2 regions of the Sulfitobacter sp. JL08 genome follow, and region 1 is predicted to be linked to the other one. Evidence: riboswitches for the same ligand, from Rfam matches in the RefSeq annotation. Region 1 holds a riboswitch; the other holds the start of a gene.
What was found. Region 1 has a riboswitch for cobalamin ahead of C1J05_RS08125 (TonB-dependent receptor plug domain-containing protein). Riboswitches for the same ligand answer to the same signal wherever they lie in the genome.

Region 1 (4,311 bases):
TTCGATGGCTTTGACAAAGCAACCTTCGGCCTCGGCCATCATCCCCCGCTGCATGTAAAGCAACCCAAGATTACGCCGTGCCAGCGCAAAGTCCGGATCAATCGTGAACGCGGCTTCGAAGGCGGCCATGGCGCTGTCGTAATCTTCCTGATCCGTGTAAACGAGGCCCTTGTTGCAGTGGGCCTGCAAGTATTCCGGATCGATCGCAAGCGCTTTGTTATAGGTCTCAAGCGCATCTTCGGGACGGCCGGCGGCCCGCAGTGCCAAGCCAAGATTGTTCAGGAAATCGCAGCTTTCCGGGGCAAGTTCGTGCAGACGTGAAAACAACCTGACCGCCTTGTTGGGCTGGGCCGAATTCAGCGCGTTATGCGCCATTTGCACCAATTCCTCGGCCGACTTTCCCTCAAACTCGTCTTCGGGATTCTTGACACGCAGCTGGCTTTTGTAAGATCCGCTGGTCGCGGCCATCAGATCATTGGTTTTTTCCATCGCCGGCATACCGCGCATCGCGCGTTTGGCGGCTTCGATCGGGTCTTCGATGTCAGACAACTGCCCCAGTGACGCGATTGTTTTTTGCGGCGATTGTGGCATCGCGAACAAGGACGGCTTGGGGGCCGTGCCAACGGGCCCGATCTTTTTCAAACCGGCCTGCGCCTTGGCATTGCCCGGAAAGCGCTGCAAAACCGACTGGTAAAGTGTGGCTGCCCGCTGCGGATCGCCCGCCTTCAGTGCGGTATTCGCCGCCTTTAACGTATCCGCGACGCTGGGTGTTTTATGTGCCATGTCTGCTCCTGCCGGTCTGTCTGCCGCTTGCGGACGCATATCTGATGTCAACTGCCCGCGCCCCGCCAAGTGCTGCGGGGGTTGTGCCCTGTTAAGTACGGGCTGTTTCAGGGGCGATCAAGATCATTCTGGCGCTTTCCGGCGCGCCAAAGGCCAGTATCGGCGGGCCAATGCCACGCCTGACAGGTCACGCTCAGTTCATTCCAAGCGCTTCCTTGTACATCTCAAGAACCGCTTCTTCCTCGGCAATGTCATTGGCGTCGCGCTTGCGCAGGGCGATCACCTTGCGCATGACCTTGGTGTCGTAACCACGGCCCTTGGCTTCGGCCATCACTTCTTTTTGCGCATCGGCCAGATCTTTTTTCTCGGCTTCCAGACGTTCGATCCGTTCGATGAACTGGCGCAGTTCGTCTGCGGTGACGCGATAGCTGGCATCGGTGACGGAATCGTTCATCTGGAATGTCCTTCGGCGTTGATGATCTGGGTCAGCCGTGACTATCGCGCGGCCCGCAAAGCTGCAAGACCGGTTTGAACACAAGGCGGGGTTGGCGCAAACTCTGCCGCTGGGGTCGCAAATGCACCTTGATCCGCGTGCCATTCAGGAGTACGCCAAACCTGCTTTGGTTCGGCGGAGTCATCCGTCGTTAAAGGGAACACCGGTGCGGGCGATTTGCCCAATGCCGGGACTGCCCCCGCAACTGTAAGCGGTGAGCGTCGCCAAGATATGCCACTGGCCCCACATGGGTCGGGAAGGTTTGGCCAAGCGTTGACCCGCAAGTCAGGAGACCTGCCAGAGTGATCACCCGGATATGGGCGCGGGGCGCGCCGATGTCGGCGGTCTGTCCGCAGTGGTGGCGTTTCACCGTTGGCGGACGGGCACATGCCTTTCCAAGAACAGCATTAAACCGGGCCGGAAAACGGCCTTGCAATCTGGAAAGAACAGACCATTGAAACACTTACTGGCAACTGCCTCGATCCTAGCCGTTATTGCCGCGCAACCCGCGCTGGCCGACGACGTCTTTGATCTGGGCGAAGTCACGGTTTTCGCGAACCAGTCCCCGACAGAGCTTGACCGCTCTGGTTCGAGCGTTGAAATCGTAACACAAGAGGAACTGGACAGCGCCCCGAAAACCCGTGTGGCCGATTATTTGAGCACCCTGCCCGGCATCACGTCCAGCGCGAATGGCGGACTGGGCAAAAGCACATCCTTGCGTATTCGCGGGCTAAGCGATCGCTATGTTTCGGTGCGTATCAACGGCATCGATGTCAGCGATCCATCCTCGGTTCAGACATCCTATAACTGGGGCGGACTGACGACAGCGGGCATTTCGCGCATCGAGGTGTTGAAAGGATCACAATCCGCGCTTTACGGATCCGAAGCGATTGCGGGCGCGATCAACATCACCACCCTGCGCGCCACCGAACCGGGCACAACCTATTCCGTCGGCGTCGAGGTCGGCAGCTTCAACACCGTGCGCGGCGACATTTCGATCGCCAGCAAGGCCGAACGCGGCGATATCGCGCTGACCATTTCGCGAGTCGAAAGTGATGGGTTTTCAGCAGCCGACGAAAATGACGGCAATACCGAAAAGGACGGCTATGAAGGGACCATCGCGCTGTTGTCCGGCGGCTATGAGGCCACGGACCAGTTGCGCCTGGGATTTGACATCATCTATCAGAATGAAGACACCAACATCGATGCGTTCGGCGGACCGGGAGGCGACGCGGATCGCCCGTTCTACACCGACCGGATCGGCGGGCGCGTCTATGCTGAATTTGACGGCGGCGCGATCGACCACGAACTGGCGCTCAGCTATTTCGAAACCGAACGGTCCGATCCGCTGACCCCGTTCGGCAGCCCGAGTTTTGTCGGCGACCGCACCGAACTGCTTTATACCGGCCGTGCCTTTATCGGCGGTACCGGACTGGTGTTCGGGGGCAGTTATTCCGAAGAAACTGCGGATTTCGGCACCGGCACCGCATCATACGAGATTTTTTCGCTGTTCGGAGAGGCGCAGTTTGAGCTGAGCGACACGCTGGATCTGGCCACGTCTTTCCGTGTCGATGATCATTCCGAATACGGCACCAAACCCACGGCGCGCGCCGCGCTGGCGTGGCGCCCTGCTGCGGGCACAGTTGTGCGTGCGTCCATGGGCACCGGGTTTCGCGCGCCATCGCTGAACGAATTGTTCGGCCCGTTCAATTTCGGCCCGACAAATCCCGATCTGGAACCCGAAGAAAGCCGCAGTGCCGAACTGGGTATTGAGCAAACGCTGAATGGTGGCGCGGTTCTGCGGGCGACAGCATTCTATACGGAAATCGACAATTTGATTTCCTATCCGGTGAACCAGTACGAACAAATCCCCGGCACATCGGTGTCAAAGGGCGTGGAACTGGCGGCCGATGTCCCGCTAAGCGCGGGCATAAACCTGTTTGCCAACTATACCTATACCGATGCGCGCGATCAGAACGATGCGCGGCTTAGCCGCGTTCCCTATCATGATTTCGTGCTGGGACTGAACGCGCAAATCGGCGAACGGATGAACGGCGTGATTACCCTGAACCGCGTCGTTGACCGTCTGGACGGGTTTCCCGCAGGTCCGGTGCCGGATTACACACTGGTCAATGCTGGCCTGTCCTATAGCCTGACGGATGCCGCCACCGCCTATGTGCGTATCGAAAACCTGTTGGACGAAGAATACCAGACCTCGTCCGGCTTTGGCACATCCGATCGCGCCTTTTATTTTGGTGTCCGTGCCACGTTTTAGGATCATATTGTTGCTGGCTGCGCTGGGGATCACCGGCGCAGCGGCACAGGCCGATGCCCCGCAGCGGGTGGTATCGGTCAACCTGTGCACGGATCAGCTTGCGCTGGATCTGGCGGCACCGGGGCAACTGGTTTCGGTTTCACGTCTGGCGCATGATCCCAAAAGTTCGGCACGTGTGGAAAAGGCGCTGGCCCTGCCCACCAACGGATCAGGCGCGGAAGAGGTGTTTCTGCTGAACCCTGATCTGGTTCTGGCCGGCACGTTCACCGACCCTGCCACCGTTTCCATGCTGCGTGATCTGGGCATACCCGTTGTTTTGTTCGCCCCCGCGCAATCCCTTTCGGACGTGCCCGACAGGATCGCCCAGATGGGCCGCGCACTGGGACGCGAAGCAGAGGCGGACAGGATGATTGCTGCCTTCAAGGCCGATCTTTCGGCCTTGCAAGACGCCCCTGCCGATCGCCCGCGCGCCGCGCTTTATTATGTGAACAGCTATACGTCGGGCGACAAATCGCTGGCGGGGGATATTCTGAATGTGGCCGGTTTTGAAAATGCGGCCACGCAGGCCGGTATTTCCACAATCGGAACGCTTCCGCTTGAACAATTGATCCTTCTGGCCCCCGATATCATCATTCAGGGCCGTGATTATCCCGGTCAGTCCCGATCCGAGGACAATTTCAACCATCCCGCGCTGCACGCCCTGACAGGCACCGTCATGGCCGGCGAATTGACCGACCGCGACTGGATTTGTGGCACGCCC
Region 2 (4,311 bases), 1.2 Mb from region 1:
CAAGGGCGGTTCCGAGCTCGTCAAACTGATCGACGGGTTGGCGCGCTGGTCACGGATGGCGGACGCGCCGGACATCAGCCATATCGAACTGGCCGAGATTATTCTGGATGAAAGCGGCTATACCGGCCATTGGCAGAACGACAAGACACCCGAGGCTCCGGGGCGGCTGGAAAACCTCAAGGAACTGGTCAAGGCGCTGGAGCAGTTTGAAAACCTGCAAGGGTTTCTGGAACATGTCAGCCTGATCATGGACAATGAAAGCGAAGAGGGCGGTGCAAAAGTCAGCATCATGACCCTGCATGCCGCCAAGGGGCTGGAGTTTCCGGCCGTGTTCCTGCCGGGATGGGAGGATGGTCTGTTTCCCTCGCAACGGTCGATGGATGAAAGCGGTGTGAAGGGATTGGAGGAAGAGCGGCGGCTGGCCTATGTCGGGATAACCCGTGCAGAAGAGCTTTGTACCATTTCGTTTGCTGCCAACCGGCGGGTATACGGGCAATGGCAGTCTTCTATGCCGTCCCGCTTTATCGATGAATTGCCGCAAAAGCACGTTGAAGTGCTGACCCCGCCTGGATTGTACGGCGGCGGGTACGGGGCGGCGGGCATGGCGCAGGAACAGCCGGTACACTCCAGTCTGGCAGAAAACGCGGCGCAGGCGGATGGCTATAATTCACCCGGATGGCGGCGTTTGCAGGCGCGGGCATCACAGCGCCCGATGTCGCAGCCCAAGGAAACCCGCAACACGGTGATCGACCTTCAGGCGGTGTCCAGTTTTATGATCGGCGAACGGGTGTTCCACCAGAAATTCGGTTATGGCGCCATCATCGGGATCGAAGGCGACAAGCTTGAGGTCGCGTTTGAAAAGGCGGGCACGAAAAAGGTCGTTGCCAGCTTTGTGTCAGCTAGCGACGACATTCCGTTTTAAGGGGCGCCAGACACTTGCTGCCCGGCAATCAAACGGATGCTAGGTGTCGGGCTCTCCGCCCAGACGATCCCAGAAATCCGCGCGCACGTTCTGATGCGGAAACGGCGTGTCGGGAACCGGCACATCCAGAAACGCGCACAAAGGCTCCCAGCCTTCGGCGACATCAAAAACCAGCAAACGTTCCGGCGGGATAGCGGCCATTACGTCTTCTGTCCTCTGGCGGTAGGCGGCCAGTAACCCTTCCTGATCGTCAAGGCGGGTTTTGAATGTTTCGGTTGTGATCAGGTGAGATGTTGCATCCATCATATCTTTGATGTGGGGCGGCAATTCCATCGTCTGATAGGTGTACATCAGCTTGCCGATGGTGCGCGAAAAACTTTTGACCCAACTGGCTTCGGGGCGGCGCGTGTGCAGAACCTTGGCATCGGGAAAAGCCGTGGCCAGTTCCCGCCAGACATGCGCGCCGGGCCAATCCACCTGTGACGTATAACCGTGAAACACCGTATTCCAGTCAACCGGACGACCCGCTGCAATATCCTGCCAAAAGGCGACCTGCGGCGGGTTTTCGATCACTTCGTACATGTGATGGCAAGGGCCGAAGCCCAATTGTTCCAAGGCATCCTTGGCCGATTTGGTTCCTGTGCGGCCAAATCCGGAACCGATTACTTTGAGTGCCATCCTGAAATTCCTTTTTGAAAAAAGGGCCGCGGTGCGCCCCAGTGTTTCCAGTAAAACCACAAATGTCAGGGCTGTCCGGTAAGTTTTCAACTGTTTTCTACTTGCCAACGGATTGATCCGGTCACGCGCGGGTGACGGAAACGGGACAGGTGGCTTCGGTTTTGGCGTTGCGCCCCAGCGACGTGATGATAGCCTGTCGGTCCAAGGTGCCGCAGACAAAGCGGAGAATTGGGAAGCCGGTGCGAATCCGGCGCTGCCCCCGCAACGGTGAGGGCGGGATGAGACAGGCAAAAGCCACTGGGCCACTGAGGTCTGGGAAGGCGCCTGATCATGGCAGAAATGCCGCCCGCCCCAAGCCCGGAAACCAGCCTTGGATGTACGTCAAACCGCGGGTGGCGGTCTGGGCGGTGGTGCGCCCGGATAGGCGTGTCACGGTCCTTTCTTGCCCTTCGCATCCTAACAAAGGCCACGGGGCGTGGCAGAAAGGCAAGATCATGGGTTTCGCACGAATCCTGCAGGGGCTGGACACCATCACCGCGGAAGGCGCACGCGCCGAACAGGCCGCGCGTCTGGGCTTTCTTGAATGGGCGCTTGGCCTGGACAGGGGCGCAAAGGATGCCGCTTGCGCGGCTTTGGACGGGTTAAACTCGGGCCAGCGCCATAGTGTGGCAGCTGAAACCTTTGTGGGTTTCGTACGTACCGTGGCAACGACAGATGCCGCGCGCCCGTTACGGCGCGGCGGTGCATTTGCGCGCCGCAAAACGTTTCACTGACCTGATTTCAAAGAAAAAAGCGGCAGCACCAGGGAGGAGGAGAGGTGCTACCGCTCATTTCACGTACCAGCCCCAGGGAGGAGGAGAGGGACCGATACGATGCGGTGTCACACCCGAAGGTGCGCGAATAAAAGGTGCGGCGACATCAGGGAGGAGGTCGATGCCGCCGCCAATCACAGACCCTCCAGGGAGGAGGAGAGGAGAGCCTGATCTCAAAATTCGGGACCCGAAGGTCTTTGGTTGTTAGAGGTGTTGACCCCTGAAAATCAGCCCACCCAGACCCAACTGGGCCAATGCAATTGCTCCGATCGCCTGAACGTCCTGTGTCGTGCGGCGCAATTTGCGCTGCGACCACGGGGCGGCGCGCCAGAATGACCAGCCGGTCAGCGGAATGTAACGAACGTTTCTCATCTTGCACCTCTGTGCGGTGGCGGGTGTTTCATCTGTTGGGTTAAAGATAGGGAAATGCTGCACGTGCACAATGGTTTTTTGCCTCAATGCTGCTATGCAGCAATTGCATAGGCTGCACGCCCAGAATTGAGGCAGCGAAAAGCCCTGTTGCGCGTTTTGAAGGCACGCCTTGAGATTTCGCAAAAAGCTGCCACCTATTGCAGCAACAAGAGGAGAGATTGAGCATGGCCGTGACGAAGCAGATTATCGAAGACACTTTGGCACGCCTTGCCTTGCCCGACGGCGGCACCCTGATCAGCCGCGATATGATTCGTGCGCTGGCAATCGAAGGGGGAGCAGTGCGGTTTGTGATCGAGGCGCCAAGCCCCGAGATCGCGCAACAGATGGAACCCTTGCGCGCCGCCGCTGCCAAGCTGGTTGAAGACCTGGACGGAGTGACTTCTGTTTCCGTGTTACTGACGGCCCACGGACCAGCCCCCAAGGCCCCTGCCGCGCCCAGCCTGAAAATCGGCGGCCATCCCAAGCCGCAGGACGGACCGACCAAACCATCGGGTGTTGACCGGATACTGGCCATCGGTTCGGGCAAGGGCGGTGTCGGTAAATCAACCGTGTCCTCAAACCTTGCCGTGGCGCTGGCGCGGGCAGGGCGCAAGGTGGGGCTGCTGGATGCGGATATCTATGGCCCCAGCCAACCGCGCATGATGGGGGTCAACAAACGCCCCGCATCTCCGGATGGAAAGACTATTATCCCGTTGCATGCGCACGGCGTTACACTGATGTCGATCGGTTTCATGCTGGAAGAAGGCAAGGCCGTGGTCTGGCGTGGCCCCATGCTGATGGGAGCCTTGCAGCAAATGCTGGGTCAGGTCGAATGGGGCGAACTCGATGTGCTGATCGTCGATCTGCCGCCGGGAACGGGTGATGTTCAGCTGACATTGTGCACCAAATCGCAGGTTACGGGCGCGATTGTGGTCAGCACGCCGCAGGATGTGGCGTTGATTGATGCCCGTAAGGCGCTTGATATGTTTGATACTCTGAAAACGCCGGTTCTGGGCCTGATCGAGAATATGTCGATGTTTGTGTGTCCTGATTGTGGATCAGAGCATCGGATCTTCGGGCAGGGCGGCGTGGCAAGCGAGGCTGAAAGGCTGGGTGTTCCATTGCTGGGGGCATTGCCGATTGATCTGGAGACGCGTCTTGCCGGTGATGGTGGCACACCGATCGCAGCCGGTGACAGCGCGGCCGCGCAAGCCTATGCAAAGATCGCCGAAGGGCTGATCAAGGGCGGCATGGCCTGATTGCACTGAAACGGGGTACCCGCCGGCGTTCCAAATTTACGGGAATTGATGGGACGCAGTGCGCGCAACCGTTCTAAAAGCGCGAATCAATCAGTGATTCAGCTGAATTTCGTCAGGATTCGCGGGTAATTTCCTCTACGTTTGGTGGAACAAAGCAAAAACATCGACGGCAGCTCCAATTTTGATCGAAAAAAATGGGAATTTGTGGGAAGAATACGCGCTTTCGCAT

Region 2: linked by a shared signal. The riboswitch ahead of C1J05_RS13765 (hypothetical protein) and the one ahead of C1J05_RS08125 (TonB-dependent receptor plug domain-containing protein) in region 1 are both predicted to bind cobalamin.

What each region holds. Positions count from the first base shown of each region.
Region 1 covers NZ_CP025815.1:1,631,456-1,635,766, reverse strand. Annotated here, with positions in the region: gene C1J05_RS08135 (tetratricopeptide repeat-containing sulfotransferase family protein) at 1-783, opposite strand, end outside; gene C1J05_RS08130 (DUF2312 domain-containing protein) at 977-1,237, opposite strand; cobalamin riboswitch at 1,388-1,592, shown strand; gene C1J05_RS08125 (TonB-dependent receptor plug domain-containing protein) at 1,731-3,551, shown strand; gene C1J05_RS08120 (ABC transporter substrate-binding protein) at 3,562-4,311, shown strand, end outside.
Region 2 covers NZ_CP025815.1:2,803,913-2,808,223, reverse strand. Annotated here, with positions in the region: gene C1J05_RS13775 (ATP-dependent helicase) at 1-922, shown strand, start outside; gene C1J05_RS13770 (sulfotransferase family protein) at 962-1,600, opposite strand; cobalamin riboswitch at 1,788-1,987, shown strand; gene C1J05_RS13765 (hypothetical protein) at 2,095-2,373, shown strand; gene C1J05_RS21510 (hypothetical protein) at 2,617-2,784, opposite strand; gene C1J05_RS13760 (Mrp/NBP35 family ATP-binding protein) at 3,009-4,082, shown strand.